DNA from 2 places in the Glutamicibacter sp. BSL13 genome. Region 2 is predicted to be linked to the other one. Evidence: predicted binding sites of a transcription regulator. Region 2 holds the regulator's gene; the other holds the start of a gene.

Region 1 (15,994 bases), on a different contig from region 2:
GTGCGGTCTTGGTGCTCAGGGTCATGCCCAGCAGCATGCCCATGCCCTCCACGGGCCCGGCAATGACCGCGGCAATCGCGAAGTAGGCGACCAGCGAGCCGACGCTGAGGTTGCCGCTGGCCACCAGGGAAACGCCGATGATCAGGCCCACCCCGAGAATGGTTTCGGGAATGGCGACCACGGCCAGCAGGAAGCTGGCCAGCGTATTCGCCTTGCTGATCTCGGTCTCCTGCAGGGACTTGGCCTGCTCGTTGAAGCCGTCGTACATGTCCGGTCCGCGGCCGAAGGCCTTGATGACCCGGATGCCGTGCACCGATTCCTCCACGGCCGTGGCCAGGTCACCGGCCTGGTCCTGGCTAAGCCGGCTGGCCGCGCGGTAGTCGTTGCGGAAGCGGTAGGCCTTGATCATGATCGGCACCGAGCCGGCCAGATAGAGCAGGCCCAGGATCCAGGAGTGGGTGAACATCAGGACCAGGCCGGTGATGACGGTGACGGTCTCCACCACCAGCATCATGGCGCCGAACGCCAGCCAGCGGCGCAGCAGCGACAGGTCCGACATGGACCGCGAGAGCAGCTGGCCCGAGCCCCAGCGCTCATGGAAGGCCACCGGCAGGCGCTGCAGGTGCTTGTAGAAGCGCACGCGCATCTGGTTCTCCAGCCCGGCGGCCGGGGTGAGAACGAACTGGCGGCGCAGGAAGATGAAGAACGCCTCCAGGAAGCCCAGCCCGGCCACTATGGCCACCGCCACCCAGATCTGGGAGGACGAGGCGTCGCTGCCCAGCACGTTGTTGACCAGCCAGGCCAGGACCTGGGGGATCACCAGGGCGACAATGCCGGCGCCCAGGGCACAGAAGAACCCGGCGATCAGCCGGGGCATGATGGGTTGGACGAAGGGGGCCAGACGCCGCAACGTGGCTCGAAGGGAAGTATCCGGGCTGTCGCCTGATGTTTTGCTTTGCCGCGGCACCGTTTTACCTTCGTTCTGGGAAGTGTGATTTGATCCACCACACAGGCTACCGGTTGTGGTTGAGAATATTCAATCGTCCTGCGGCCCGGCTTGAAGGGCGGACTTCCAAATCATGGCAGTGCGGTGGCAAGAACAACTTCGCCTCCCGCACCGGTGGCGCGGGAGGCGGAGCGTTAGCAGTATCGGTGCGGGCCGACGCCTACTTGGAGGTCAGGGTCACCAGCACGGCTTCGGGCCGGCAGGCGATGCGTACCGGGACGAAGCGGGAATTGCCGATGCCGGCAGACACATTCAGCGGGACGCTGCGTCCGTCCAGCTCCCAGTTGGTCAGTCCGCGGGCGCGCCAGGTAGGCAAATCGCAGTTGGTCACCACGGCACCGTATCCGGGAATGCAGATCTGGCCGCCGTGGGTGTGCCCGGCGAAGATGACGTCGGCGCCGGTGCGCGTGAACTCATCCAGCACCCGCTGGTAGGGCGCGTGGGCCAACGCGATCTTCACGTGCGGGGAGCGCGCCGAGTTCACCGAGCCGGCCGGCCACCCGGCGAAGGTGTCGCGGTTGATGTGCGCGTCATCCACACCGCTTAGATCCATGCGGATCCCCTTCATGGGAACCGACTGGTTGCGGTTGGCCATATTCAGCCAACCAGCGGCGCCGAAGTGCCGGTGCATCTCCTCGTGCGGCAGCGCGTTGCGGCTGGAGTTGTTCGGCACGCCGCGGCTGCGCTTGAGGTAGCGCAGGGGGTTTTTCAGTTGCGGGGCAAAGTAGCAGTTGGACCCGGGAACGAAGGCGCCGGGGAATTGCATCAGCGGCTCCAGCGCGTCGATCAGGGCCGGCACGCCATTCTGGTGCGACAGGTTATCGCCGGTGTTGATCACGAAGTCGGGGCGCAACTCGGCCAACTGGTGCAGCCAGCGCCGCTTGAGCTGCTGGCCAGGCACCATGTGGATGTCCGACAGATGCAGGATGCGAATGTCGGGGGCGCCCACCGGCAGAACCGGAAGGGTTTCGCGGCGCAGCTGGAACTGCTGAGTTTCATACATTCCATAACCGATAGCCGCCGTGCCCAGGGCCAGGGCGCCGCCTGCCAGCAAAGCGGTGCGGCGAGCGGCTGAGGCCAAGGCCGTTGAAAAATCCTTCTGTGAAGTCATAGGTGGACCGTCAGTGTCCTTTCAACGAAAAGTGCTGGTTGGAATGCGAAACCATCGTAGTTGCGGATAAAGGAAGGCCGCGGCCACCAAGGTGGCCACGGCCTTCAGTTTAGTCCTCGTCGGAGTCGTTCGGCGAACCCGACTTTGTCGGTTCAGGCTTGGACTTCTTTTCCTTCTTGTCTTCGCCCTTGTCGTTGGACTTATTTTCGCCCTTGGACTTGTTCTCGCTCTTTTCCTTCTTGTCCTTCGAATCCTTGGAATCTTCCGAATCCGACTTGTTCGAGTCACTCGAATCGCTCGAGTCGTTCGAATCACTGGAGTCGCTCGAATCGCTGGAGTCAGAATCCTCCTTGGGCTGCGGCTTCGGCTTGGGAGCCGAACGAGCGGAGCCGAAGGAACCCTGGTCGAACTCGTGGACTGCTTCCTCCATGAAGTCGACCCACAGCGGGGCGGCGTAGGTCGAGGAGTCAACCATCTTTGGCGCACGAACATCGTTGATGAGCGCACCGTGCAGCGAGTTCTGCGGTTCACCGGCCTTGCCGTTCAGGCGTCCAACCCAAGCGGCAGTGGAAATCCCGGTGCTGTAGCCCACGAACCAAGTGGAGCTTGCGTAGTTGTTGGTACCGGTCTTGCCAGCGATCGGCCCGGAGACACGGCCCTTGGATACACGCTTTGTAGCGATTTTCTGCAGGGTGCCGTTCAAGTCTGCGATGTACTGCTCGTCGACGACCTGCTTGCAGTCTTGTTTCGGTACGTTGTACTTGTTGCCTTCACTGTCCACCACGGAGGTTAGCGCGCGGGGCTCGCAGTATTCGCCCTTGTTGGCGAAGGCAGCAAATGCTGCAGCCTGAGACATGGGGGTAATGTTCGCCGAGCCGATGATGAACGATGGGTTTTTCGGGCTGATCGGCCCGGGTCCGCCGTTTTCACCTGCGTCCTGGTCCAGTACGCCTAGCTTGGTCGTGTAGTCCGTAATCGTGCACAGGTCTACCTTTGCGGCTTCTGCGACGGTCGCGGAGTTAATGGACCACATCAAACCGTAATCAACAGTCATGGTCCGGTAAAAGCCCCTCGAGGCGTTCGCAGGTGACCAAGGCTCACTGCCGCCAGTCACGGTCGTTCCGCCGGGAAGGCAGGATGCCCGCCACTTTGAGGTTGGGCTGTAGTAGGGCCGCTTGGCATTGATTTTGTCGTACATGTGGTGACCCTCGTGGAGCCAGGCCAGAGTCGTGTACGGCTTCATGGTCGAACCGCCCTGGAAGCCGCCGGCGCCGCCCATTGAACGGGGAACGGCGAAATTAAACGTAGTTTGACCAAGGCCCTTTTCAGGGGTGTAGGTAGTGTTCTGAGCCATCGTGAGGATGCCGCCGGTACCGGGCTCAATCGACACGAGTGAGGAGTAGATGTCCTTGTTGGACTTTGCCTTCGGGTCGATAGCCTTACGGGCATCCTTGGCGGCCTTCTTGTTCAGGCTCGCATCCAGGGTGGTCTTGATGGTCAACCCGCCACGGTAGAGCAGGTTGACGCGGTCTTCCTTGGTCTTACCGAACGCCTCGTCCTTGGAGAGCACCTGGGTTGCGTAGTCGCAGAAATAGGCGTTGTCGCCGGCGGCCATGCAACCTGATTTGGAAGAACTCGGGTTGGTCTCCAGCTTGGAGGCCACGGCCTTGTCGTATTCCTTCTTGGTGATTGCCCCGGTGCGGTACATGTTGCCCAGGACCTTGTCGCGGCGGTCCTTGGCCCGTTCCGGATTGTCAATCGGGTTGTACACGTTAGGCAGCTGCACCATGCCCGCGAGCATCGCGGACTGCTGCAGGTTCAGGTCCTTGGCATCCACCGAGAAGAAACGCTGTGCGGCAGCCTGCACACCGTATTCACGCCCGGAGAAGAGCACCAGGTTCAGGTAGCCTTCGAGGATTTCGTCCTTGGACATCTCGTTCTCGATTGCCACCGAGTAACGGACTTCGCGGATCTTGTCCGCGTAGTCCTTCTGGCCCGACACGGTGGTGTCCTTCGCGCCGGTTAGGTACTGGTTGTTCACCAGCAGGTTGTTCACGTACTGCTGGGTCAGGGTCGAGGCACCCTGGCGCGAAGAAGAAGTCAGGTTCGAGACAGCCGCGCGCAGCATGCCCTTGGGGTCAACACCGTTGTGCTCGTAGAAGCGCTCATCCTCAACCGAGACGATTGCCTTGCGCATGTACGGGGAGATGTCCTCAAGCTTCACCGGGTCACGGTTCTGCTCGTAGAAGGTGGCAATGACCTTCCCCTTGCGGTCCAACATCTGGGAGGGCTGCGGAATCGGCAGCTTTTCAAACGACGCCGGAAGCGAGTTAACGATGTTGGATCCGGTGGTCATACCGGTTTTCGCGATTGCCGCAGCGGGCACCAACATGCCGGCCGCGAGCACACCACACAAGGCACTGATTCCAAGGAATGCAACGATCTTGCCAAGAGTGGTAGCTGTGTCAAAAAAGGGGGACTTCTTAGCTGCCATGCGTACTAGTTTACAAGGACGCGCTAACGTAGCGAGTATGACTAAATGGGAGTACGCAACATTGCCACTAGTAATCCACGCGACCAAGCAGATCTTGGACCAGTGGGGGGATGACGGCTGGGAGCTGGTCGCCGTTGTGCCAGGCCCCAACGGAACCTCTCCGGTCGCCTACATGAAGCGTCCGAAAGCCTAAACGATAAAGGAGCAAAACCCCATGCAAGAAGCGAATTCTTCACGTGTCGAAGCACGGCTGGCCGAGCTGGGCCATGAGCTTCCCGCCGTCGCCAAGCCGGTCGCCGCTTACCTGCCGGCTGTGACCTCCGGCAACTACGTCTACACCTCAGGGCAGCTTCCGCTAATTAAGGGAGAACTCACAGTTGCTGGAAAGGTCGGCGCCGAGGTTTCCACCGAGGTCGCTGCCCAGCAGGCACAGGTCTGCGCGCTGAACGCATTGGCGGCCATCAAAGCGGAAATTGGGGACCTGGATCGCATCAAGCGCATCGTGAAGGTCGTGGGTTTCGTGTCCTCGGACCCGGCCTTCACCGCTCAGCCGGGCGTCATCAACGGGGCCTCGGAATTCTTCGGTGAGGTCTTCGGGGATGCCGGGCTGCACGCCCGCTCGGCGGTCGGCGTCGCCGCCTTGCCGCTGGATGCCCCGGTCGAGGTCGAGGTTATCGCCGAATTTGAGTAGCCGGATTCCGGAACGTGGTACGCGGGTCGGGGGAAAGATTCCTCCCGTCCCGCGCACCGGCGTGCAACGACGCGTTTTCCCGTTGCCGCCATCCCAGGTCTCGGCGGCCGAGAACTGGGTGACCTTCGGCTCCCGCACCCCGCGCAAGGCCAGGCGCGCCTCCTCGGTGTGCCTGGTCCGCGACGACAACGACGGGCTGCAAACCTACCTCAGCTACCGTGCGGGGGAGTCGCCCCTGGGAACCGTCGCGTTCCCCGGTGGCAGTGTTGAAGCCGATGACTTCAGCGAGCTGCAGTGGTTTGGCCCCTCGCTGGGTGCCTGGTCGGCGAAGATGGGGGTCCTGGACCAGCGGCTGGTCCGCTCGCACGTGGTGTGCGCGATTCGTGAACTTTTTGAGGAAACCGGGATCCTGCTGGCCGGCGCCGATGAACAAACGGTGGCCGAGGCCGGCGAACCCGAGGAATGGATGGCGGCGCGCGAGGCCATTGCCGGACAGGACCTGCAGTTCAGCAGCTTCCTGGCCCGTCGCGGCCTGGGGGTGCGCACCGACCTGCTGCGTCCGGTCGCGCACTGGGTCAGCCCGAACTTTGCGCTGCGCCGCTTTGACACCTGGTACTTCAGTGCCGCCGTGCCCCAGGGCCAGAGCACCAGCCTGCTGCGGGCCAAGGGCCGGTGGGCCCAATGGTGCAATGCGCGGGAGGTCATCGCCCAGCGCCACGGCAGCTGGTTGGGGGACCTGGTGGACCAGCCCGACACCCGCGAGCTGCCGTTCAGCCAAATCACCTACCCGGCCGTGGAAATGATCATGGAGCAGCTGGCCGAATCGAACGGGGCGATCGCCTATCTGGCAAGGCTGCGTTCCCTGCAGGCCCAGCACCCGAACCTGCTGGAGCGTGAGGAACGCTACCTGCTGGAAGTGGTCACCAGCGATGACGGGGACCTGGACGACTGGCGCTAGGCGCCGGATCCTGCCCCGTCTAATTTCGACCAGCAAAAAGCCCCGGACTGCCGGTCTTCACACACGGTGGAGGCCGGCCGTCCGGAGCTTCGCAGTTTTAACGCGAACGCTGGCGCAGGCGCTGGATGTCCAGAATCACGACGGCGCGTGCTTCCAGGCGCAGCCAGCCGCGCTGCACGAACTCGGCCAGGGCCTTGTTCACGGTCTCACGCGAAGCGCCAACCAGCTGGGCCAGCTCTTCCTGGGTCAGCTCGTGGGCGACCAGGATGCCGTCGGTGGCCGGGCGGCCGAAACGGTCAGCCAGGTCCAGCAGGGCCTTGGCAACACGACCCGGAACGTCCGAGAAGACCAGGTCCGCCAGCGACTCGTTGGTGCGGCGCAGGCGGGCAGCCAGGGCCTGGAGCAGCTGGATGGAGACCTCGGGGGAGTTCAGGATCGCCTTGCGCAGGTTCTCGTGGCGCAGACCAGCCAGGCGGGTCTCGGAGACTGCGGTGGCGGTGGCGTTGCGCGGGTGGGGGTCGAATAGGGCCATTTCGCCGAAGAGTTCACCCGGGCCGAGCACTGCAATCAGATTCTCGCGGCCGTCGGCCGAGGTGCGCCCCAGCTTAATCTTGCCGGAAACGATGAAGTACAGCTGGTCGCCCTGGTCGCCCTCACGGAACACTGATGCACCGCGAGAGAGATCAACTTCGGTCAGCTCTTCGGTCAGGGTGGTGAAGACGTCATCACCCAAAGATGCGAATAGCGGCGCGCGGCGCAAAACCTCGATATCCATTAAATCTCCTGTCAACAGTAGTGAGCGCTAATTTCATTGTGCCGCATCCGGTAACAATGTGACAGTTTCCACACGTGGTTTTGCCAAGAAAATGCTATTAATCACGCCGAATACGGCTGAGGGAGCAAAAGAACTCGCAGAAATCCATCAGGTAAAAAGGGTACCTTGGAAAGGCCGAAGGATCATTAGAACGAAGTGGAGTCTCGTTGCTCGCAGCTTTCAACTGGCTGGACATTGCCATCTGCATCGTTCTCCTTTCTTTTTTCATTGCCGGGGTTCGGCGCGGCTTCATGCTCACCGTCGGGGACATGCTGGGGCTGGTGGCCGGCGGTATTGCCGCGTTCTTCGCCATCCCGCTGGTTTCCACCTGGGTGTCCAACCCGTGGGGCCGGGTTGGCCTGATGGTTGGCGCGGCCGCGGTGCTGATCCTGCTGGGCCAGGCACTGGGTCGGGTGATTGCCACTGGCATCCGGCGGCGGCTGAACTTTGATGTGGTGCGGGTCTTTGACCGCCTCATGGGCGGCGCATTGTCGGTGCTGATCACCGCGACCGTCATCGGCGCGCTGGCCTTTTCCACCTCCTCAATGGGCATCCCGCGCCTGTCCACCGAGATCGCCCAGTCCTCGATGATCGCCACGATCCGCAACGCCACCCCGCAGTTCGTCACCTCGGCCATCTCCTCGGCGCGTTCAGCGGTCATGGCCCAAACCCTTCCGGCCATCATGGAGCCCTTCGCCCCGGTCGTGGAGCCGGTGGAGGAGACCGGTTGGGCCCCCAGCCAGGCACAGCTGGATGTCGAGGATTCGGTGGCGAAGATCTCCGGCACCGCCGCCCAGTGCGGCGTGAACCTGACCGGTTCCGGCTTCGTGGTGGCCCCGGAAATGGTGATGACCAACGCCCACGTGGTGGCCGGGGTCAGCGCCGCGACCGTCGAGGTGCCGGACCAGGAGCTGCTGCGCGCCAAGGTGGTGTACTTTGACCCGGCCGCGGACATCGCGGTGCTCAACGTTCCCGGACTGCAGGCCGAGACGCTGCCGATGGCCGGCCAGGATCTGGTGCGCGGGGACGAGGCGGCCTTCATTGGCCACCCGGCCGGCGGTCCGCTGCAGATCCGTGGCGCGGTGGTCGCCTCCGAGGCGACCGTGACCATTGCCGACATCTACGAGCAGAGGACCGGGCCGCTGTCCGTCTACCAGCTCACCGCCGAAGTGTCCCAGGGCAACTCGGGCGGGCCGCTGGTCAACGAGGACGGGCAGGCCGTGGGCATGGTGTTCGCCAAGTCGCGAAGCGACGAGGAAGTCGGTTTCGCCCAGAGCCTGGACGAGCTGGAAGATGCCATGGCCAAAGCGGCCGGCCGCACCAAGTCGATTAAGACCGGCGGCTGCCTGCAGGACTAACCCCGCCGCACGCGGTGCCCCATCCGGTGCAGGCCCCGGGGGAGCGTCGCGGGGTCAGCGGCCGAGCAGGTGCGCGAGCTGCTCAACTGCCAACCGGTAGCCGTTGATCCCGCCACCAATGATGATGGAGCTGGCCACCGGGGAAACATAGGAGTGGTGGCGGAACGCTTCACGCTGGTGCACGTTGGAGATGTGCACCTCGATCACCGGCAAATCCACCCCCGCCAGCGCATCCGCGATGGCCACCGAGGTGTGGGTGAACGCCCCCGGGTTGATTACGATCCCGGCTGCCTGCGTCCGGGCCTCGTGGATCGCATCGATCAGCACGCCCTCATGGTTGGACTGCACGGCCTTGACCTCCAGGTGGTGGGCCGCGGCCGTGTCGCGGGCCAGGGCCTGGACGTCGGCCAGCGTGTCATGGCCGTAGATGGCTGGCTCCCGGGTGCCTAACAGGTTCAGGTTCGGGCCGTTGACCAGCAGGATAGTGTTCTTCTCGGTTGCGCTCATGGAGCCAAATTTACTGCACCGGCGTCCCGCCCAGCCTGCGGCGGCGTCAAAGAGCGGTCACCCGGCGTTAAAAAGCGCCCGGCCCGGAAAACCGGAAGGATGTCTCCTCCTGGCTTTCCGGGCCGGGCAGGTCACCGGCGCCAGGCGGCGCCGGACTCGGCTGCTACTTGCGCATTGACTGCGCGATCTGGGTCATTACCGTCGCATCGGAGAGCGTGGTGGCGTCTCCGACCTCACGGCCCTCGGCCACATCCTTGAGCAGGCGGCGCATGATCTTGCCCGAACGGGTCTTGGGCAGTTCCGGGACCACCAGCACGTGGCGCGGCTTGGCGATCGGGCCGATGTCCTTGCCTACGTGGTCACGCAGCGTGGCCACCACGTCCTGGCCCTCCTCCGGTTCGCGCTGCAGGATCACGAACGCGACCACGGCCTCCCCGGTGGTGTCATCCTTCGCGCCAACCACCGCAGCCTCGGCCACCAGCGGGTGGGCGACCAGCGAGGACTCGATTTCGGTGGTGGACAGGCGGTGGCCGGACACGTTCATCACGTCATCCACGCGGCCCAGCAGCCAGATGTCCCCGTCATCGTCCTTCTTGGCCCCGTCCCCGGCGAAGTACATGTCCTGGAAGCGCGACCAGTAGGTGTCCTTGTAGCGCTGCATGTCGCCCCAGATGCCGCGCAGCATGGCCGGCCACGGATCACGAATGACCAGGAAGCCGCCCTGCCCGTTGCCGACGGACTTGCCTTCCTCATCGACCACGTCCACGCTGATGCCCGGCACCGCCACCTGGGCGGAACCCGGCTTGGTGGAGGTCACCCCGGGCAGCGGGGCGATCATGTGCGCGCCGGTCTCGGTCTGCCACCAGGTGTCCACGATCGGGGTGGGGTGTTCCTTCTTCTCCCCGTTCTTGCCGTTGTTTGATCCGATCACGTCCCGGTACCACATCCAGGCCTCGGGGTTGATTGGTTCGCCCACCGAGCCGAGCACGCGCAGCGAGGACAGGTCGTAGCCGTCCGGGATTTCCCGGCCCCACTTCATGAAGGTGCGGATCGCGGTGGGGGCGGTGTACAGGATCGTGACCCCGTACTTTTCCACCAGTTCCCACCAGCGGCCCTGGTGCGGGGTGTCCGGGGTGCCCTCGTACATCACCTGGGTGGCACCGTTGACCAGTGGGGCGTAGGTGACGTAGCTGTGCCCGGTCACCCAGCCGATGTCGGCGGTGCACCAGAACACGTCCGATTCGGGGTGCAGGTCAAAGGTGTCGCGGTGGGTGACCGCTCCCTGGACCAGATAGCCGCCGGTGGTGTGCACAATGCCCTTGGGCTTGCCGGTGGTGCCGGAGGTGTACAGCACGAACAGCGGGTGCTCGGCGTCGTGCGCCTGGGCGGTGTGCTCGGCGCTGGCGGCGCCCACGACGTCATCCCACCACTTGTCCAGTTCGCCGAAGGCCACGTCCTCGCCGTTGCGCTTGACCACCAGCACGTTCTGCACGGTGTGTCCCGGCGCGGCCAGGGCCTCGTCCACGGCCGGCTTCAGCGGGCTGGGCTTGCCGCGGCGCCAGGTTCCGTCGGCGGTGACCACCAGCTTGGCCTCCGCATCATCGATGCGGCTGCGCAGCGCGTCGGCGGAGAAGCCGCCGAAGACCACTGAATGGATCGCGCCGATGCGGGCGCAGGCCAGCATGGTGATCACGGCTTCGGGGATCATCGGCAGGTAGACCGCCACCCGGTCGCCCTTGGCCACGCCCAGGGATTCAAATGCGTTGGCGGCCTTCTTCACTTCCTCGGTCAGCTGCGCATAGGTGTAGGCGCGGGTGTCACCCGGCTCGCCCTCGAAGTAGATGGCAACCCGGTCGCCCAGGCCGTTCTCCACGTGCCGGTCCAGCGCGTTGTAGGCGGCGTTCAGCTTCCCGCCCACGAACCACTTGGCCACCGGCGCCTCGGACCAGTCCAGGGTTTCGGTGAAGTCGGTGTCCCAGGTCAGCACCTTGCGCGCCTGGTCCGCCCAGTAGCCCAGGCGGTCCGCGTCCGCGCTCTTGTACTGTTCGGCGTTGGCCACGGCGTTGGCGGCGAACTCAACACTCGGGGCAAAGGACCGAGTCTCGTTCGAGAGGTTGTCCAGGGTCTTGGCTTCGCTCATCAGTGTGCTTCCCTTCCGGCTTGGCATTCACAAAAGTTTCCTGTGATCCAAGTTACCCCTTTCGCGGCCACTAAAGTGAACTGCGCCACCTTTTGGGACGCCAGAGGCCCGAAAAGTGCGCCGAACGGTCGCAGCCCTGCGCCGAAGCGTGCGTAATCTTCAGAAAAACAGCCCGGCCGTGACACGATCAGGGGGTGTCGATGAAAAGTATCACCGAGTCTCCGCTGGCCCTGAAGCGCCGGGCGCGGAAGATGAACCGGATCCTGGCCGAAACCTACCCGTACGCGGTCGCGGAACTTGATTTCGAGAACCCCTTCGAGCTGCTGGTGGCCACGGTGCTCTCCGCGCAGACCACCGACGTGCGGGTCAACTCCATCACCCCGGCACTGTTCGCCCGCTACCCGGATGCCGAGGCCATGAGCCAGGCCGAGCGGGCCGAACTGGAGGAGCTGATCCGCCCCACCGGGTTTTTCAGGGCCAAGGCCGAATCCCTGCTGGGGCTTTCCGCCGCCTTGGTGGACCAGCATGACGGGCAGGTGCCGGGCAAACTGGCGGAGCTGGTCAAGCTGCCCGGGGTGGGCCGCAAGACCGCCAACGTGGTGTTGGGCAACGCGTTCGGGATCCCGGGGATCACCGTGGACACCCACTTCATCAGGCTGGCCAACCGTTTTGGGTGGAGCAGCGAAACCGACCCGGTAAAACTGGAGCACGCGGTGGGGGCGCTGTTTGAAAAGCGTGACTGGACCATGCTCAGCCACCACGTGGTGTTCCACGGCCGACGCGTCTGCCACGCCCGCACCCCCGCCTGCGGGGCCTGCCCGCTGGCCAAGCTGTGTCCCTCCTACGGAATCGGGGAGGAAATACCTGCCAAGGCGCGCAAGTTACTTAAGTATGAGCTGGCGCCGGGACGCGAGGACCTGCTGGAGAAGATGCGGGCAGGAGCCACCCGCCGCGAACTGCGCAGCCAGGGATATGGATTGGGAGCATGAGCGCACGCACTGAACTGGAAGCCATCATCAAGACGCACCGCACCCGGGCCGGGGCCCCGCAGTCGATGCCCCGGGACTGGGTGATGCAGCAGGTGGACGCGCCGACCGCCCGCCGCGCGGCGGTGCTGATGCTCTTCGGGCACCACGATTCCGGTCCGCTGCGCGATGACAGCCCGGCCGATGAACTGGACCTGCTGTTTGTCACCCGCGCCGCGACATTGCGCAACCATGCCGGGCAGATCGCCTTCCCCGGCGGCGGCATCGACCCGGAAGACGATTCGCCGGCAGCCGCCGCGCTGCGTGAGGCCGAGGAGGAGACCGGGGTGCGCACCGACGGGATCCAGGTGCTCGGCCAGCTGTCGGACGCCGAACTGCCGATCACCAATTTTTTGGTCACCCCCGTCATCGGCTGGTGGCAGCAGGAGAGCGAGGTCTACCCGGTGGACCCGGGGGAGTCCCAGGACGTGTTCCGCGCCCCGGTGGCCGAACTGCTCAACCCGCACAACCGGCTCAGTGCCGTGGTCAGCCGTGGCCGGCAGCGCTTCAGCGCCCCCGCGTTCGACTATGAGGGGCGCATCATCTGGGGGTTCACCGCGATCGTGCTGGACCGCCTGTTCAATGAACTGGGTTGGACCCGACACTGGGATACCGCGCGCGAAATCAAGATGGCCTAAGCATCCCCAAGGACCGCCTATTTGGCGTCCGCGTAGCTTTTGACGGTTGCCACACTGACCGGGAAGTCCGGGGAATGCTGCCCGAAGAGGGTTTGCCCGGCCTGCCGGGCGCCCTGGCGGATCGCGTGGGCCAAGCCTTCGGCGAGCGCCTCTTCGGTCTCGAAGACCAGCTCATCGTGGACGAAGAAGACCTGCCTGCAGCGGGTGTGCAGCCCGGCGGAGTAGATCAAATGCCGGGTGTGCCCCATCCATACCAGCGCCCATTCGGCGGCGGTGGACTGCACCACGAAGTTGCGGGTGAACCGGCCCCGGGAGCGGGCAGCGGCATCCGCGGCGGCCTGGGCGGCCGCGTCGGCGGTGTGGCGCTGGGCGTTCACCCATTCCTCGGAGGCCGGTGGGCAGCCACGGCCCAGCCAGCTGTGCACCCCCTGGCCTTGTTCCCCGGCCCGGGCGGCCTGGCTGACATACTCCATGGCGCGCGGGAAGTTGCGCTCCAGTGCGGAGACCACCCCGGCGGCCATTGCCGAGCTTCCCCCGTAGATTGCCGAAAGCATGCCCAGCTTCGCATCAGCCCGGCTGGCGGCGACCCCGGCGTCCACGAACGCCTGGTACAGGTCAGCGTCCTGCCCGGCTTGCTGCAGTGCAGCGTCCCCGGAAATGGCTGCGAGGATCCGCGGTTCCAGCTGGCGTCCGTCGGCCACCACGAACACCCGTCCGGCAGGGGCGGTGATCACCTGGCGGATATCGTGCGGCAGCTGCAGGGCCCCGCCGCCGGTGGCGGCCCAGCGCCCGGAGGCGACAGTGCCCAACACGTAATGCGGGTGGAAGCGCGCGTCGCGCACCCATTGATCCAGCCAGACATCCCCGTGGGTGCTGGCCAGCCGTGAGAGGTGCTTGTAGTGCAGCACCAGGTTGATCACCGGATCACGGTGCTGCTCCAGTTCCCAGGCGCGCACCGAACCCACCGGGTACCCCGCCCGCTGCAGGGCGCGCAGCAGCTCCTGGGGCGAATCCGGATTCAGTCCCGGGCTGTGCAGCGCCTGGCCGAGTTCGGTGGCCAGTTCCGCCAGTTTCGGTTCTCGCATCCCCTCCGGGACCCGGGCGCCCAGCTGTTCTCGCAGCAGGGCCCGGTGCGCGTTCGCATCCCAGGCCAACCCCGCGTGCTCCATCTCCGCGGCAATGACCGCGCCGATGCTCTCGGCACGCAGCAGCAGTTGCAGGCGGTGACGCTGTTGCGCGTCCTTGGGCAGGGCCTGGCGCTGCTGCAGGTAGCGGGCCTCCAGTCCGGGCAGGTCCTCACCCTGGGAGGGTTCGGCGAACAGCGTGTCCTGGCCCGGCTGGGCGGGGCGGGCGGCACGTTCGTCCAGCTCCACATCGGGTAGGCGCTGGGAGACGAAGGGGCTGCGGTGCAGGATCCGCTGGGCCAGGTCCAGGACATGGGCCTTGGCCAGGTGCACGTCGGCCTCCAGCAGCGCAGGCATCCAGTTCGCGGTGCGGGAGATGACCCAGCGTGGGCTGTACTGGTCTTCCAGGCGCTGGACGGTGGCGGCAAAGTCCTGCCGGGACACCGTGATCGGTGGAGCCAGTTGCTTTCCATCGGCTTCCTCGCGCAGCAAAATGACTCCGAAGGCCTCATCGGTGCCGGTGGCGAGGAAGGCGAGTGTGGGCATGGCTTAATTGTGCCTTGGTGCCCGAGATTTCCCCATTCGGCCCCCTACGACCCTCCAGGCCAGGGGTGGCCGGTCACGGTAGGGGCATGAAATGGCTAGAGAACCTCCGACGGTGTGAACCGGCTGGTGTGGATCAGCGTTTTGTGGCGGTCCCGCCCCCGCCGCTGGCCACCGACCGCGCGGTGCCAACCGCGGCGCCCCAAATGCTTCCGGACCCCGGCCCCGGGCAGGTGCAGGTCCGTGACGCTGCCGCACCCGGCCGCTCAGCGGTGGCGACGGCGGCCAGCGTTGCCGGGGAGCCAAGCTGTTGGCTGGTGACCAACGACCGCGAACTGATAGATGCGATGGCGATGATTGCCCTGAGCTGCGCCGTGCGTCTGCGCCACTGTCCAGACCCGCAGCAGCTGCCGGAGATGAAGGTGGACGGACCGGTGCTGTGGGGAGCGGACCAGTGCGGTTGGCTTGGGCAGCACGCGCCGGGGACCGGCCAGGTGCTGGGGGGAAGGGACGAACACGCGCAGCAGCTGTGGCTGGCGGCCAGCGCGTGGCCGCAAACCCGGGTGGCGGTGCTGCCGCAGGCGGCCGGATGGCTGGGGGAGTATCTGGGCCAGTGGGCGCTGCGGGCGGGGCACGGGCACACGCTGGCCCTCGCCGCGCTCGCCGGAGGGATCGGCACCAGTTCGCTGGCGTGCCTCAGCGCCCATGCCGGCACGCTGAGCGGACTGGAATCGGTGGTGCTGGACCTGGATCCCCACTCCGGGTCGCTGTGGCCAATGCTCAGCTGGCAACCGGTCAGCGGGATTGGCTGGGAGCAGCTGCGCGAATCCCGCGGACACCTGGCCCCGCACCAATTTAGGGAAATGCTGCCGCGCTGTGAGGGCACTGCCGTGCTGTCCTGGCGGCAGGATCCCGGAACGTTCGTGATTGACGAGCCGCTGGCGGCACGGGTCCTGGTGGCCGCCCGACAGGCCTTTGACCTGGTGGTCATTGACACTGGTCGATTCATCCACCCGTTGGCCCCGGTGTTGGGGCAGTTTCAGGACCGCATGGTGCTCACCGGTTCGGGGCAAAGCCGCCAGCGTGCAACCGGATACGGGTACGTGCTGTGTGCCGGCACCGGCAGGAGTCCACTGGGGCAGCCCGAGGGGCTGCTGGGGTTCTTTCCCCAGCACGGCGGTGTGCAGCGCTGTGCCGAACGCGGTGAACTGCTGCAGGCACTGCGCTCACGTAGGCTGCGGCAGGCGATTGCCGACTGCGCACTGCTGCCGCTCAAGGAGAGTGGATCGTGAACGGCGGGCGGCACGCCCAGCGGCCGGGCGGCAGCTACCGGCAGGGGCTGGTGGACCAAAGGATCCTGGAGTCGGTGCGGCGCAAGGCGATCCAAAGCGGAGGGAACCTGGACCCGATCGCGCTGGCCGAAGCGGTCACCGAAGCCGGTACGGCCTGGGGTTCGACCGGTTCGGCACAAACCCTACAGAACCTGCGTGATGAGGTGCAGGGCTTGTCGGTACTGGAACAGTTTGCCACCCTGCCCGGTGTCAGCGACGTGCTGGTGGATGGGCGGGGCCAGGTGTGGACCGAT
Region 2 (15,994 bases):
GCACTGTCCCGGGCCATCAATGAAGGCGGCCCGGCCATTGAGGTGGTCGCCGACGCCGGGACGCCCGAAGGCGCCCGCGTGGAGTACCTGCAGCCCCAGCAGCTGCCGGGATTCACCGATCCGCTGCTGGTGGTGCGCACCTCCGGCTCCACCGGGCGGGCCAAGCGCACGGTGCTGTCCACCGCGGCGATGGCCGCCAGTTCACAGGCCACCGCCGAGTTCCTGGGGCTGCAGGGCCAGTGGCTGCTGGCCCTGCCGGTGCACTACATCGCCGGGCTGAGCGTGCTGACCCGTTCCCTGTTTGCCGGCACCACCCCGGTGGCCATGGAAACGAACGGCGGGTTCAGCGCCCAGAAGTTCACCGAGGCCGCCGAGCAGCTCACCGAGGCCAACAAGCTCACCTCCCTGGTGCCCACCCAGTTGGCCCGGCTGCTGGATAACCCGGCGCCGCGCACCGTCGCGGCCCTGAAGTCCCTTGACGCGATCCTGCTCGGCGGGGCACGGGCCAGCCGTGACCTGCTCACCGCCGCCCGGCACCTGGGGCTGAAGATCTTCCAGACCTACGGGTCCTCGGAGACCGCCGGCGGGCTGGTCTACAACGGCACCGCCCTGCCCGGGGTGAGCCTGCGGGAGGAAAACGGGCGGATTCTGGTCAGCGGCCCGATGCTGGCCGACGGATATCTTGCCGATCCACAGGCCACCGCCCGGCACTTTGTGCTGCGCGAGGGCCGGCGCTGGTACCTGACCGATGACCTGGGCAGCATTGAGAACAACAAGCTGCAGATCCACGGCCGGGTGGATGACGTCATCAATACCGGTGGAATCAAGCTCTCGGCCGGGCAGGTGGAGGGGCTGCTGGATGAGTTCTTTGACCAGTGCCTGGTGGTTCCGGTGCCCGACGGGCAGTGGGGTCAGGCGGTGGGTCTGGCGTTCAGCGGCCCCAGCGACACCGCCCCGGCGTTCGAGGCGGTGCGGCGCACCTTCGGAGCCCCGGCCGTGCCCAAGCGGGTGCGCCACTACCCGCAGGGCCTGCCGCTGCTGCCCAACGGGAAGGTCAACCGCCGGCTGGTGATTGAGCAGCTCTCCGCCATGTGAGCCAGCCCCATGGATTCGCGTCGAATGGGTTTTCGGGCGAAAATAGAGGGTCAGTCTTCCCTTCCCGAAAGGAATCCCCCGTGGCCTCCATCTCCCAGTGGGTTGCCGGAGCGCGTCTGCGCACCCTGCCGATCGTCATCGCCCCGGTGGTGATCGGAACGGCTGCCGCGGCCGGCGCTGCCGGTGAAGTGCACTGGGTTCGGGCCCTGCTGGCGCTACTGGTCGGCCTGCTGCTGCAGGTCGGGGTGAACTATTCCAATGACTACTCCGACGGCATCCGCGGCACGGACGCGGACCGGGTCGGCCCGCTGCGGCTGACCGGCTCGGGGGCCGCCGAACCCCGGCAGGTGCGCAACGCGGCCTTCGGATGCTTCGGGCTGGCCGCCCTGGCCGGGCTGGTGCTGGTGATCATCTCCGCCTCCTGGCCGCTGCTGCTGGTCGGGGTGGCGGCGATTTTCGCCGCCTGGGGCTACACCGGTGGACGCAACCCCTACGGCTACCGCGGCTGGGGTGACGTGTACGTATTCATCTTCTTCGGCCTGGTGGCGACCATGGGCACCACCTACACCCAAATCGGGCGGATCACCGAGGCCTCACTGATCGGGGCGGTGGGCACCGGCCTGATCGGCACCGCCCTGCTGATGGCCAACAACGTGCGGGACATCGCCACCGACAAGCCGGCGGGCAAACTGACCCTGGCGGTGCGCCTGGGCGACCAGTTGGCCCGCATCAGCTATGTGGCCATGGTGGCGGTCGCCATCATCCTGCCGGTGCTGCTGACCACCACCTACCCGTGGATGTGGCTGATCCTGGCCACCGCATTGGCGGCCATCCGCCCGTGCTGGCTGATGCTGCGCCAGCCGGACGCGTCCCGGCTGGTCCCGGTGCTGAAGCAGACCGGGATCCTGAACCTGGCCTACGCCCTGCTGTTCACCCTGGCCATCGTGCTGCAGCTGCTGGGCTAGCAGCACCGGGCGTGACGCCCTCGGCTACTGGCCGTCGTGGCGCTGCTGTTCGTCGAAGGCGTCCTCGACGTCCTCATCGGCCCGCTGCTTCGGGGTCTTGCGGCTGCTGGTGCGGGAAAAGAGCCGCTGCACATCCGCCCCGGCGGCCAGCCGAAGCTTGTTGAAGAACAGGTAGGTGACCGCAAAGGCGATGATCAGCCCGATCAGCGCGGCAACAAAGATCGGCCAGCCCATCAGCTGCCAGAGCGCGAAGAAAACGATGAGGAAGATCCCCAGGCGGAGCACGGAGTATTTTAGAAACTGCACATAGTCCAGTCTACCGAGCAATAAGCCGAGGTATTTTTACTAGACTAGGTATATGGTCCGCTTTATTATCTTCGCAGCACTCGTCGCCGTTGCGGTAACGATCTACACCCTGATCGACTGTGCCCGCACCGACCGCCATCAGGTGCGCTCGCTTCCCAAGGCGGCGTGGCTCGTGGTGATCCTGCTGCTGCCGCTGATCGGCGCCGGACTGTGGTACGTGCTGGGTCGTCCCGGCGTCTTCTCCGCCCCGGCCGCCGCCCCGCGCAGCAACGCGCCGGATGACGACGAGGACTTCCTGCGTCAGCTGGAGGTGTGGCGCCGCCAGCAGCAGCGTGAAGCCGAACTGAACCAGCGTGAGGCGGATCTCAAGCGCAAGGAAGCCGAATCCGGTGAGGATCACGCCGATCCGGAGGACCACAACCACAACGGTTCTGCGGGCAATCCGAACTCCAAGGACAACTAGTCCCCACCCCGGCGGGCGGCTCCTAGGCGCTGGCCCGGGCGCACCGCCACCCCTCGGGCATCTGCCCGGTGGCCAAGAACTCCCCCAGCCAGCGTGCCGCGGCATCCTCCAGCCCCTCATCGGCCTGCGGGTAGATGATGGGCTCTTCCTTCGCGTTGTGCTTCTCCAGCGTCTGCAGCAGCCGCTGACACAGCTGGCGGGCTTCTGCCCCGCCCCACTGCCCCTGGCGCTGATCCAGGGCGTCCAGCAGGTCCCACAGCCGCCCGTGCTCACGCTCCATCACGAACAGGGCCATGTCCAGTGACCCGCCACGCAACGACGGGAAGAGGATCACCTCTTCCAGGTAAATGTGCCGCCGCAGGGCCGCCAGGGCGGCCCCCAGGGACTCCCGGGCCCGGGCACCGGTGGCTTGGCGGGCCAGGAAGTCCTCAATCCCCGAATCAATCCGGCGGTGTTCGGCCTCCAGCGCCGCCGCCAGCTGCTCTCCGCTCATGGTTGTTCCCCTTCCCGGCCCCAAGTCCGCCCACCGATAGGTGGCCAGGCCGCGTGCCTGCGGCAGCGTCGCCTGGGGCTTTCTTGTCTCCAGCGTCATCCCGGCCCGGGCGGAAGTCAACCAGAACAGGGAACGGTCAAGCCCGCGCCGATGATGCCACCGCGGAGGGTGAAGACAAAAAGGGCGCCGACGCAGTTGACCGCGTCGGCGCCCTGAGTACTGCCGGGACTAGATTCCGGCGTAGGAATGCAGGCCGTTGAAGTAGATGTTGACCACCGTAAAGTTGAAGATCACGCAACCGTAGCCGATGATCGACAGCCAAGCCGAACGCGGCCCGGTCCAGCCGCCGGTGGCGCGCGCGTGCAGGTAGCCGGCATAGACCACCCAGATCACGAATGACCATACTTCCTTCGGGTCCCAACCCCAGTAGCGTCCCCAGGCCGCCTCGGCCCAGATGGCGCCGGCCATCACGGTGAAGGTCCACATCACGAACGCGATGGTGTTGATCCGGTAGGCGAAGTTCTCCAGGGCACCGGCCCCGGGCACCAGACGCATGAACGGCAGCCGGTCGTTCTTGCCCTCGGCCAGGCGGTTCATCCGGGAGTGCTGCAGCAGCTGCAGCACGTTCATGGCGAAGCTGATGGAGAACAATGCCGAGGCCAGCACCGCGATGGACACGTGGATCACAATCCAGGGGCTCTGCAGCGCCGGCACCAGGTGGCCAACCGGGGTGGGGAAGCCGATGGTGGCCGCGCACAGCATCAGGGTCACCAGTCCGATGATGAAGGTGCCCATGAAGCGCAGGTCCTTCAGCAGCAGTGCCACCACGTACACGGCCGCGACCACGAACGCACCGGTGGTGAGGAACTCGTACATGTTGCCCCAGGGCACCCGGTTCGCGGCCAGCGCCCGGGAAACCACGGCGAAACCGTGCATCAGCACGCCCAGCCAGGTCAGCACGACGGCGATGCGGGCCATGCCGCGTTTGGCGGAGCTGGCGGTGTAGGTCATCTTGTCGTTGACCACGTGCTCGCCCATCAGGTCGGCGCGCGCGTTCTTGGTCCGCCGCGGTTTGCCGCCCGAGGCGCCGGCGGTCACCAGCGACTTCTGGTCGCTTTGCAGGGCGGCGGCGTCCAGTTCGGCGATGGTCTTGTTCGACTGCACCAGATCCAGTGCGTAGAAGATGAACGCGACCGCGTACACCATGGCCGACAGCAGCATGAACAGCTGGCTGTACACCCCAAGGGTCTCGTTAATGGGTTCCAAGGCGCTGTTAGTGCCCACGGTCTTCTCCTAGTTCGTGCTCGTCCGAATCCGGCTCATCAGCCACCGGCCATGTTTTCTCAAAGATGCGCCGCAGTTCGCGGGCCTCGTTTTCCAGCCGCGGGTCCTCGCCGCGGGCCAGCAGCGCGAACTCGATGCCGCGCTGCCCACCCTCATCGGTGAGCTTGACCCACACGCGCCGGCGCGGGGTGAACAGCGAAACCGCCAGCCCCACCAGGGCCAGCCCGGCGAAGATCGCAATCGGCAGCTTGCCCGGGTCGGCGTTGATGTCCACCGCGATGTACCGCTTCAAGTCCTCGAAGGTGATGCTACCGGCATTGTCCGGCAATTCGTAGGTCTGCCCGGCTTCCAGGATGATGCCGCCGGCGTCCTGGGAACGCGAGTTCAGCTCGGTCATCTTCTCGGTGTCCAGTACGTACACGTTCTGCGGCACCCCGTCATCCACGCCCAAATCCCCGGCGTAGGAGTTCAGGTGCAGCTGCGGGTTGATGGCGTTGGGGTCCCCGGAGATGCCAAAGCCGTTCTCGTCCAGCATCGCTGTGGGCAGCAGGAATCCCTGGAAGCCCAGCTGTTCGGGCTTGGCGTCGGGGACCTTGGCCACCATCAGGGAGGTGTACACCGAGTCCTGCGGCACCGAAACCACCGGGCCGGAGAATGCCACATCCCCGTTGCCGTCACGCACCGTGACCACCGGGGCGTAGCCGTTGCCCACCAGGTACACATCCGCGCCGTTGATGCGCAGCGGATGGTTGACCTTCAGCTCTTCCTTTTCCGGCTCCGCGTCCGGGGAGCGCCGGGTGGTCACGTGCGCGGTGAAGTCCAGCGGCTGGCCGAAGTGGGTTTCGGATTCCCGGTCGAAGAGGATGTCGAACTTGTCCAGGGTCACCGAATACGGTTCCAGGTTCTCGGCATCAAAATAGGTGCCCGGGGAGAAGGAGTCGTAGGAAACCAGCGAGTTCACGAACGTCTCGCCCTCCACGATGACCCGCTGCCCGCCGTAGCCGAAGGCCCCGCCCAGGGCCATGGACAACAGCACGCCGACCAGGGAGATGTGGAAGGTGAGGTTGCCGATTTCACGGGTGTAGCCGCGTTCGGCGGCCACCGAGGCCCCGGCCCCGCTCCCCCGGGCCTCGGCGCGGTAGCCGCGGCGCTTGAGGATCTTGTGGGCGGTGGCGATGACCTCGTCCTCGCCGGGCAGCTGCCCGGCGCTGGCGGCAAATTCCAGGCGGGTGTACTGCGGCAGCCGGTTCAAGCGCGCGGGGGTGCGCGGCGGCGGGGTGCGCAGCGCCTTGGCGTGCTTCTTGATGCGCGGGATGATGCAGCCGACCAGCGAAATGAACAGCAGAATGTAGATCGCGGAGAACCACGCCGAGGAGTACACGTCAAAGAGCTGGAACCGGTCCAGCCACGGCGCGCTGTCCGGGTTGTCCACGAAGTACTGGTTCACCATTTCCGGGTTCACCCGGCGCTGCGGGAAAATCGAGCCCGGCACCGCGGCGACCGCCAACAGCAGCAGCAGGAACAGCGCGGTGGGCATGGAGGTCAGCTGGGTCCAGATCCAGCGCAGCATGCCCAGCGGGCCCAGGGCCGGGGCATCGCCCCGGTTGTTTTTCCCGCCCTTGCCCTTGCGGGTCTTGGTGGCACCGCCGGTGCCGCGGCCGGCCGCGGTGCTCCCGGCGGTACCGGGTGCGTCGGCAGGTGCGGACGGGTGCGGGGTGTGATCGCGTTGTGCCATCAGATCGGCAACCTCACTTCATTGGCAAACCAGTTCTGCAATTCGGCCACCCAGCTGCCCCACAGGCCGGTGGCCATGACGATGCCCAGCGCAATCAGCAATCCGCCACCAAAGCGCATGATCGCCAGTTGGTGCCGGCGGAAGAAGTCCAAGGTGCCCATGCCGCGGCGCATCCCCAGGGCGATCAGCACGAACGGCACGCCCAGCCCGAGGCAGTAGAAGAAGGTCAGCAGCGCGCCGCGGGCCACGTTCGCGTCGGTGCCGGTGCTCATGATCAGCACCGCCGAGAGGGTCGGGCCAATGCACGGGGCCCAGCCCAGACCGAAGGTCAGCCCGAGCACCGGGGCTCCCCACAACCCGGCCGGGGGCCGGCGGTGGATCTTGCGGTCGCGCTGCAGGAAGGAGATCCCGCCCATGAACACCACGCCCATGATGATCACCACCACGCCCAGCAGCTGGGTCACCCAGGCGCCGTTGAAGCGCATCCACGCGGTCACCTGGCTGAAGAGCACCCCGGCGGAGATGAACACCACCGAGAACCCCAGGATGAACAGCAGCACCCCGGCCAACACCCGGCCGCGGCGGTGTTCACGCAGATCCGCCCCGGTCAGCCCGGTGACGTACCCCAGATACCCGGGAACCAGCGGCAGCACGCAGGGAGAGAGGAAGGAGACCAGCCCGGCCAGCAGGGCCACCGGTCCGGCAAGAAACAGCGATCCGTCCAGCGCGATCTGGGAAAACTGGTTGGTCGTCACGGCCAGGTTCACAGTTCCTCGTTCAGTCCAGACTTAATCAGGGCACGCAGGGTGGTTTCCTCCACGGCACCGATCACCCGGGCGCGCACCCGGCCCTGGCGGTCGAGCACCAGGGTGGTGGGCACCGCCTGCAGCGGCACGTACTGGGTCATGGCCAGCTGGATCTTCCCGTCGGTGTCCTGCACGGACTCATAGGGGATCTTGAAGGTGCGTTCGAAGGCCAGCGCCGCTTCCTTCTCATCACGCACGTTCACGCCCAAGAAATGGACCTTTTCCCCGAATTCCTCGCTGAGCTTGCGCAGGTGTGGGGCCTCGATGCGGCACGGGGCGCAGGCGGCGTACCAGAAGTTCATGACCACCGGGGCGCCCTGGAACTGGGCCAGCTCCACCTTGGTGCCCTGATAGGTGCTGGCGCTGATCTGCACCGGGTCGGTGCGCTTTTCGACCGCGTATTCCTCCACCGCGCCGTCCCCGGCAATGTAGTTCTTGTTGTCCCCGCTGCGGGCCTGTTCGGCCAGCGGGTCATCGGTGGCGCAGGCGGCCAGCGGAATCACCGCGGCGGCCAGGAACGCCGAACGCAACAGGCTCCGCCGCCCGATGCGTGCTGCGGGATTCGACGAATCAGTCATGGGTGTCAGGCTCCAGGGATGTTTGCGGCACCGGCCAGCAGGTCGGCGCACGGTTCGTGGTACGACAGGTTCACCAACTGGTCGTCCGAGAATTCAAAACTGGTGATCGAGGTCAGCGTGCATTCGCGCTGGCGCGGATCATGCCACAGGCGCTGGCCCTGGGAGGCGCGGCGGGTCACCCAGATCGGCAGCTGGTGGGAGACGATGACCACCTCGGCGCCGTCCCCGGCCTCGGCGACCGCGGCCTTGCGGTGCTCCTGCATGGCCAGGCGCATCCGATCGACCTGTTCGCTGTAGGGTTCGCCCCAGGAGGGCTTGAGCGGGTTGATGATGTAGGGCCAGTAGCGCGGCTCGCGCAGGCGGTTGGCAATGCGGGACAGACCCTCAAAACGGTTCCCGGCCTCGATGACCCGCTCATCGGTGAGGATCGGCAGTTCCAGGGCCGCGGCGGTGGGGGCAGCGGTTTGCTGGGCCCGCAGCAGCGGGGAGGCGACCAGGCGCACCAGTTTCGCGCCCTCCGCGGCCTGCTCGCCGAAGTACTTTCCGGCGCGTTCGGCCATTTCCATTCCCAGTTCGGATAACCCGTAACCGGGGATCCGCCCGTAGAGGATGCGATCGGGGTTCTGCACTTCCCCATGGCGCAGCAAATGGACGGTCGATTTAGGCATGGACTCATTCTCTCAAAGATTTTCGGGAAAACCGTCGGATTGTGGCCACACTCAAGTTTTCACAGCCTGCGCATGGGATTCGCATATACAAAAACCATCCTTTCGGAGGTGTCCGGCGCAAACCCCCATCCACTAGGGTTGTGGTAGATAATCCAGCAGTCGCATGAAGGAAGTTCCCATGAGTTCCACTGACCCGAACCAGCCCGGCGACCAGCCGCAGGGTTCCACGCCCTACAACCCCTACGGGGGTTCGGCGCCCCAGCCCCCGGCGTACGGCTCCAACCCGTACGGGCAGCCGGATCCTTCGCAACAATCCAATCCCTATGCCCAGCCCCCGCAGTACGCCTACCCTCCATCCGGCGGGTACGCTCCGGTGCAGCCCCCGGCAGAGCGTCCCCGCACCCTGCAGCTGGCGTTCTGGCTGATCCTGGCCGCCGGTGTGGTCTCGGCCCTGAGCAGCTGGCTGCTGGACCGCACCCAGTTCTTCGCCGGCATCATCCGTTCGGAGTGGGACCTGTTCCAGTCCGAACTGCGCCGCCAGATGGAAGCGGATCCGAGCTTGGGCAATGACCCGCAGCTGCAGCAGATGCTGGAGAACCCCGACCAGATGATGAACGCGATCTCCGGGGCGATGACCGCCTTCACCATGGTCTCGATTGTCCTGACCCTGATCGCCTACTTCCTAGTTGGCTTCTTCGTTGGCCGCGGCGTGAACGCCATGCGCATCATCGCCACCGTCCTGGCCGCCCTGTCGCTGCTGGGCCTGCTGAGCGTGGTGCCGACCATCGCGATGTACGCCAATGCCGCGGACGTGGGAATTCTGACCACCGCCTACGTGGCCAGCGTGCTGCTGGGCATCGCCGGCGTCGTGTGCTCCTGGCTGCGTCCCTCCAGCCAGTACATTGCCCAGCGCCGCGCCGCCCGGCAGGCCGGCTACCGCTAGACCGCACCCGCTCACCCAGCCTTCGAACCCCACCGGCACCGGCCTCACGACCCGGAGCGCCGGTGGGGTTCGGTCGTTAACGCCTGGCCGGTTCCCGAAAAAAATATCCCCGGTCCACCGGTTCCTTTCCCCGTCAAGGGGCGCACAATAAGGTCATGGTTGCCCAGCACCGGATCAGCAGGCCGCACCATCGCCCGAACCGTTTTCCCAGGTCGGAACCGTCGCCTCAGGCAAAGCGCGCCGCCGCCGGGCCCAACCGGGGCCGCCGCGGCATCAGCTCCCAGGGGGCGGCCACCGCGGGGCTGGGGGCCCTGGGGGTGGTCTTTGGGGATATCGGCACCAGTCCGCTGTACGCGTTGCACACCGCCTTCAGCATGGAGCACAACGCGGTGCCCGTGGACGCCGAGAACCTCTACGGGGTGATCTCCATGGTGTTGTGGACACTGACCCTGATCGTCACGGTGAAGTATGTGCTGCTGGTGACCCGGGCGGACAACCATGGGCAGGGCGGGATCCTGGCGCTGCTGGGGCTGCTGCGCTCCCGGCTGACCTCCGCCCGAGGCATGGTGCTGGTCACCGTGCTGGCGATGGCCGGGGCGGCGCTGTTCTTCGGCGACTCGGTGATCACCCCGGCAATCTCCGTGCTCAGCGCCGTGGAGGGGATGGCCACCGTCTCCCCGGCCCTGGCCGGGCTCATCCTCCCGGCGGCCGTGGCCGTGCTGCTGGTTTTGTTCGCCATCCAGCCCTTCGGCACCGGCAGGGTCGCCCGCGCCCTGGGACCGATCATGCTCGGCTGGTTCCTCCTCCTGGCGGCGCTGGGGCTGCCGCAGATCGCCGCGCACCCGCAGATCCTGCTGGGATTGTCCCCACAGTGGGCCGGCCTGCTGCTGCTGAACCACCCGGTGCAGGGGTTCATCCTGTTTGGGGCGATCGTGCTGACGGTGACCGGGGCCGAGGCCCTGTACGCGGACATGGGCCTGTTCGGCGCCCGGGCGGTGCGCCGGGCATGGCTGTGGGTGGTGATGCCCGCCCTGCTGCTGGTGTACCTGGGGCAGGGCGCCCTGGTACTGGGTACCCGCAGGCGGTGGAAAACCCGATGTTCTACCTGGCCCCGCCGGCCCTGCGGGTGCCGCTGGTCATCTATGCCACGCTGGCCACCGTGATCGCCTCCCAGGCGGTGATTGCCGGGGCCTACTCGGTGACCCGCCAGGCGATGCGATTGGGGTTGCTGCCCCGGCTGAGCGTGAAGTACACCTCCCGGCGCGACGAGGAACAAATCTACCTTCCCGGCGTGAACTGGGTGCTGTTGGCCGCGGTGCTCACCGTGATGGTGGTCGCCGGGTCCTCCTCCGGGCTGGCCAACGCCTACGGCCTGGCGGTGACCGGGACCCTGCTGCTGGAATCGGTGATCTTCCTGATCTTCGCGGTGCTGGTGTGGCGCTGGCGCTGGTGGAAGGTCGGAGCCTACCTGCTGGCCATCGGGCTGCTGGAAGTGGTGCTGCTGGCGGCGAACTCGGCCAAGCTGCTTTCCGGGGGCTGGGTGCCGCTGGCCCTGGCCGGGGGCATGCTGGTGGTGATGACCACCTGGCAGCGCGGGTTCCGCACCGTGGCGGCCTACCGGGCCGAGCTGGAGGGCTCGTTCAGCGGCTTTGTGGAAGCACTGTCCGCCCCCAACCTGCGCCGTACGGCCGGGGTGGCGGTCTTCCCGCACCCGAACCTGCACAGCACTCCCCTGTCGTTGCTGCTGTGCACCCGGATTTTCCGGATGCTGCACGAACAAGTGGTGATCGTGCGGATCGCCTACGCGCACCGCCCACACGTACCGGTGCACTCGCGCTTTGAGGTGGACCAGCATTTGAGCGCCAGCCACGGCATCACCCGGATCACCATCCACACCGGCTACCTGGACCGGCAGAACATTCCGGCGAACCTGGCGCTGGTGCACGACCAGGTGCCCGAGTGCGACATCGATTTCAGCCAGGCGCTGTATTTCCTCTCGGTGCTCACCCTGCACAGCCCGCACCCGGAAAGCCTGCGCCGGTGGCGGCGCAGGCTGTTTGTGGCATTGGAGAAGAACCAGGCCCCGCGCGCGGAAATGTTCCAGCTGCCGCCCGAACGCACCATCGTGCTCGGCTCCGAGGTGCGGCTCTGAGGTGGAGCCCAAGAATCCTAGGCTTCGGTTCCCAGCCCGGACAGTGGCCCCTGCCCGGTTTCCAGGTCGTTGCGCACCGCGTGGTAGGCCAGGATCTGCAGTTCGGTGGACAGATCCACCCGGCGCACCTCCACCCCCCTGGGGGCACGGATGACGTGCGGGGCGAAGCTGAGGATGCTTTTCACCCCGGCATCGGCCAGCTGGTCCACCAGCGGCTGGGCAGCCGCGCCGGGCACCGCCAGCACCGCGATGTTGATCTGCTGCTCGGTGACCACCGCACCCAGTTCGGCTGCGTCGCGCACCACCAGTTCCCCGACCCGATGCCCCACAAGGTCCGGGTCGCTGTCCAGCATGGCCTTGACGTGGAAGCCGCGGAAACGGAATCCGGCGTACCCGCTCAGGGCGCGCCCGAGGTTGCCGGCCCCGATGATCAGGACCCGCCAGTCCTGATCCAGGCCCAGGGTGCGGCTGATATGGTCGGCCAGTTCGCGCACCACGTAGCCCACCCCGCGGGTGCCGTAGGAGCCCAGCAGCGACAGGTCCTTGCGCAGGATCGCCGGATTCACCCCGGCCGCCTCGGCCAGGACCCCCGAACTGGTGCGTTCCACGCCCTGGGTGTCCAAGGCGTTCAAGGCCCGCAGGTACTGCGTTAGACGCATCAGCGTGGCCTCGGGCAGGATTCGCGGTTCGGATAGGGGCAAGGAGGGCTCTTTCGGTTGGGGTCAGCGGCGGAACGGGCTGCGGCCTAGTGCTCGCGCAGCAGGCGTTCGAGCCGTTGCGGGTCGATTCGCCAGAAGTCCCGGACCTGCCCGTCGATCAGCAGCACCGGCACCTCTTCATGGTGTTGCTCACGCAATTCTGGGCGGGTGTCGATGTCCACTTCACTGAAGCTCATTCCCAGGCGCGAGGTCACCTCGGCCACGGTCTGGCGGGCGGCAGCGCACAAATGGCATTCCTGGCGCACCAACAGCTGGATTTCGGGAGTCTGTTTCACCCTTCCATGTTCTCACGCCGCATCCCGGGCACGGGTGTTGGCGCCGCTTTGCGACGCCCCGCCCGGGGCCGGCCCCGCGGGAAGAAGCGCAGGGCCACCGGCTAAACTTGGGCTAATGGAAGCCAACGAAGTACGGGACACTGCGCAGCATCCTGCCCCCACCGAGGGGCGGATCGCGGCGTTCTTTGACGTTGACAACACCCTGGTGCGCGGAGCCTCGCTGTACGCGGTGGCCCGCAAGATGCACCAGCACAAGTTCTTCCACTTCCGCGAGGTGCTGTTCTTCGCGCTCAAGCAGCTTAGCTTCCTGGCCCGTGGGGAGCACCTGGGCGACATCACCGCCATCCGTGACCGGGCCCTCGACATGGTGCGCGGGGTGAAGGTCGAGCAGATGCGCGAGCTCGGGGATGAGATCTATGACGAATTCATTCACCCCAAGCTGTGGGGCGGGACCGTGGCCATTGCCCGCCAGCACCTGAACGTGGGGCGCGAGGTCTGGCTGGTCACCGCCACCCCCACCGAGGTGGCCGGGGTGATCGCCCGGCGCCTGGAACTGACCGGAGCCCTGGGAACCCGGGTGGAAAGCGAAAACGGGGAATACACCGGACGGCTGACCGGCCCCATCCTGCACGGCGCGGACAAGGCGCAGGCGGTGCTGGAGCTGGCCCAGCAGCAGAACATCAACCTCGCTGGGTCCTGGGGATACTCGGATTCCTACAATGACGTGCCGTTGCTGGAGGTTGTCGGCCACCCGGTGGCCATCAACCCCGATGCCCGGCTGCGCGCCTACGCCAAGGAGCGCGGCTGGCAAGTTTATGACTTCCGCACCGGGCAGCGTGCGGCCCGGGTGAGCCTGAAGCTGGCCGGGGTCATTGGCGCCCTGTGGGCGGCCCGGCGCAGCCTGCAGCGGCTGCGGCACGGCGGCGGCCGCTAACCGGTCTCGGCGCCCAGCGCCTCCCCCATCGCCCATCGGGTAGCTGCTTGGTGGGGGTGCCGGTGTCGAAGGCGGCCCGGTCCTGCGGCGGCACGCCGTCGACAGCTTGGGGATACAACAATCGCCACCGCCAAGGGCAAAGCCTTCGGGCGATGGCGATCATCTCCAAGAACATGTTTCGCGGTGCGAGACTACTTCTTGTTGCGGCGCTGGTGGCGAGTCTTGCGAAGCAGCTTGCGGTGCTTCTTCTTCGACATACGCTTGCGGCGCTTCTTAACAACTGAGCCCATAGTGGTTCCTCACAGACTAAATAAATGCATCGACCGCGTTACCATCAAGCCAACAAAGGCTTCACGCACGGCCGACCGGACGTTAAACGTTCCTTAATAGGTTACCCGCTCCATGGCCGGTTTCTGACCACGGTCATCCTATCTGCCGTCTACCTGCCGTACGATCCAGTTCCCCTGTGAGGATCGACACCTGCGGCCTGCAGGTAGGCTTCAACGGCGTTTTCCGGAACGCGATAGGAGCGGCCGAACTGCACGGCGGGTAAATCACCGGCGTGGATCAGACGATAAACGGTCATCTTTGAAACACGCATCATCTCGGCCACCTCGGCCACAGTCATGAATCGTGCTCCAGCAAAATTCTGTTTATCCGCCATAGGGGACTTTCTCCTGACGCTGATCTCTGTTTCGTCGCGCTGTCGGCATACATGAACTTCTTCGACTTGTGATCAACGTCGGTAACGTCACGTACACCTTCACCATAGTCTACTGGGTGGCCGACCGCTTTTCGAAGCATGAACACACGCGCACGCACCAGTAGTTCGCGATCCGCAAGGTGCCGGACACGCCGCGGGCGCGGCCGTGGCTGTCGCCTGCGGCCGCGCCCGCGGTTCCAAGGCCGTGCCCGGCCCGAAGGCCGAAGCCCGGGCCTAGATCAGCCCCTGGGCGAGCATCGCGTCGGCGACCTTCACGAAACCGGCAATGTTCGCCCCGGCCACGTAGTTGCCCGGTACCCCGTATTCCTCGGCCGTGGCCGCGCACCGGTCGTGGATGCCGATCATGATTTCACTCAGGCGGCGCTCGGTGTGGGCGAAGGACCAGGAGTCACGGCTGGCGTTCTGCTGCATTTCCAGCGCGGAGGTGGCCACGCCACCGGCGTTGGCCGCCTTGCCCGGGCCGAAGAGCACCCCGGCGTCCTGGAACAGGGAAACCGCCTGGGCGGTGCAGGGCATGTTCGCACCTTCGGCCACCGCGATCAGCCCACCGGAAATCATCTTCTTGGCCGAGCTGGCCCCCAACTCGTTCTGGGTGGCGCAGGGAAGGGCGACCGTGCACTTTTCGTCCCACACGTTCCCGTCCGCAACGTAGCGGGCCTTCTTGCTGCCGCGGCGCTTGGCGTATTCGCTGATCCGCTCGCGCTCAACTTCCTTGATCTGGCGCAGCAGCGGAACATCGATGCCGTTCTCATCCACGATGTAGCCGCCAGAGTCCGAGGCCGCCACCACGTGGGCACCGAACTGCTGGGCCTTTTCGATTGCGTGGATCGCCACGTTGCCCGACCCGGAGACCACCACACGCTGGCCCTCAAAGCTGGTGTTGCGGGTGGCGAGCATCTCCTGGGCGAAGAGGACCGCACCGTAGCCGGTGGCTTCCGGACGCACCAGGGACCCACCCCAGCTCAGCCCCTTGCCGGTGAGCACCCCGGACTCGTAGCGGTTGGTGATGCGCTTGTACTGGCCGAACAGGAAGCCGATCTCGCGCCCGCCCACGCCAATGTCCCCGGCCGGGACGTCGGTGTATTCGCCGATGTGCCGGTACAGCTCGGTCATGAAGGACTGGCAGAAGCGCATGACCTCCGCATCGGACTTGCCGCGCGGGTCGAAGTCCGAACCGCCCTTGCCGCCGCCGATGGGCATGCCGGTCAGCGAGTTCTTGAAGATCTGTTCAAAGCCCAGGAACTTCACGGTGCCCAGGTAGACCGAGGGGTGGAAGCGCAGTCCGCCCTTGTAGGGGCCCAGCGCGGAGTTGAACTCGACGCGGAAGCCGCGGTTGATCTGAACCCGTCCGGCGTCATCGGTCCACGGCACACGGAAGATGATCTGGCGTTCCGGCTCGCACATGCGCTGCAGGATCGCGGCTTCGGCGTATTCCGGGTGCTTCTGGGAGACGGCTTCGAGGCTCTCGAAAACCTCGGTAACGGCCTGGTGGAATTCGGCTTCCCCGGGATTCCTGCGGAATACCTCATCGCGGATAGTCGCTAAATGCTGGTCCAAGTTACTCTCCTCATCACTTGGGGCAGGCGCTGGGGCAGAGTTCTACCGCAGAACCGGCGTCACTGCCCCACCGAAGAGAATGCCACGGTGGTGCGCGATGTCGGAAATTTTACGTCAATTTTTTTGTGCCGCACGTAACGTTCGGCGGTGGTGCGCAGCCTAGCGTTTGCGCCCGAAACGGGGGAAACGCTCAATCAGTTCATGGGCCCGGCCGGTGACGTGTTCCAGGCTGCGCCCCACGGTGCGCCCCAGCTGCTGGGCGGCGGTGGTGGCCGGGGTTCCGGCGTTCGCGGGCAT

What was found. Region 2 encodes Rex, which represses fermentation and respiration genes when NADH is low (regulators of the CRP and FNR family bind a similar motif). Its sites were predicted from a motif close to CTTGTGAANNNNTTCACAAG; they were not measured.
Region 1: a site for Rex is predicted at 7,091-7,110, ahead of RCJ92_RS07940 (MarP family serine protease). Genes of this name have one in related genera too.

The regions. Positions count from the first base shown of each region.
Region 1 is NZ_JAVGCZ010000032.1:7,726-23,719, reverse strand. Features, by position in the region: gene RCJ92_RS07975 (ABC transporter ATP-binding protein) at 1-877, opposite strand, end outside; gene RCJ92_RS07970 (metallophosphoesterase) at 1,167-2,117, opposite strand; gene RCJ92_RS07965 (transglycosylase domain-containing protein) at 2,227-4,473, opposite strand; gene RCJ92_RS07960 (DUF4177 domain-containing protein) at 4,649-4,804, shown strand; gene RCJ92_RS07955 (RidA family protein) at 4,826-5,302, shown strand; gene RCJ92_RS07950 (NUDIX hydrolase) at 5,364-6,260, shown strand; gene RCJ92_RS07945 (Crp/Fnr family transcriptional regulator) at 6,358-7,035, opposite strand; gene RCJ92_RS07940 (MarP family serine protease) at 7,242-8,432, shown strand; gene aroQ (type II 3-dehydroquinate dehydratase) at 8,487-8,939, opposite strand; gene acs (acetate--CoA ligase) at 9,103-11,079, opposite strand; gene nth (endonuclease III) at 11,280-12,068, shown strand; gene RCJ92_RS07920 (NUDIX hydrolase) at 12,065-12,742, shown strand; gene RCJ92_RS07915 (bifunctional 3'-5' exonuclease/DNA polymerase) at 12,760-14,412, opposite strand; gene RCJ92_RS07910 (hypothetical protein) at 14,541-15,701, shown strand; gene RCJ92_RS07905 (TadA family conjugal transfer-associated ATPase) at 15,698-15,994, shown strand, end outside.
Region 2 is NZ_JAVGCZ010000012.1:29,064-45,057, forward strand. Features, by position in the region: gene RCJ92_RS03730 (AMP-binding protein) at 1-1,095, shown strand, start outside; gene RCJ92_RS03735 (1,4-dihydroxy-2-naphthoate polyprenyltransferase) at 1,176-2,060, shown strand; gene RCJ92_RS03740 (DUF4229 domain-containing protein) at 2,085-2,366, opposite strand; gene RCJ92_RS03745 (PLDc N-terminal domain-containing protein) at 2,419-2,829, shown strand; gene RCJ92_RS03750 (hemerythrin domain-containing protein) at 2,852-3,322, opposite strand; gene ccsB (c-type cytochrome biogenesis protein CcsB) at 3,551-4,588, opposite strand; gene resB (cytochrome c biogenesis protein ResB) at 4,596-6,341, opposite strand; gene RCJ92_RS03765 (cytochrome c biogenesis CcdA family protein) at 6,341-7,102, opposite strand; gene RCJ92_RS03770 (TlpA family protein disulfide reductase) at 7,105-7,725, opposite strand; gene RCJ92_RS03775 (histidine phosphatase family protein) at 7,731-8,393, opposite strand; gene RCJ92_RS03780 (hypothetical protein) at 8,572-9,336, shown strand; partial or broken gene RCJ92_RS03785 (KUP/HAK/KT family potassium transporter) at 9,492-10,915, shown strand; gene RCJ92_RS03790 (KUP/HAK/KT family potassium transporter) at 10,913-11,488, shown strand; gene RCJ92_RS03795 (redox-sensing transcriptional repressor Rex) at 11,506-12,189, opposite strand; gene RCJ92_RS03800 (glutaredoxin family protein) at 12,234-12,482, opposite strand; gene RCJ92_RS03805 (HAD family hydrolase) at 12,598-13,416, shown strand; gene RCJ92_RS03810 (30S ribosomal protein bS22) at 13,608-13,706, opposite strand; gene RCJ92_RS03815 (helix-turn-helix domain-containing protein) at 13,856-14,080, opposite strand; gene gdhA (NADP-specific glutamate dehydrogenase) at 14,354-15,697, opposite strand; gene RCJ92_RS03825 (ArsR/SmtB family transcription factor) at 15,857-15,994, opposite strand, start outside.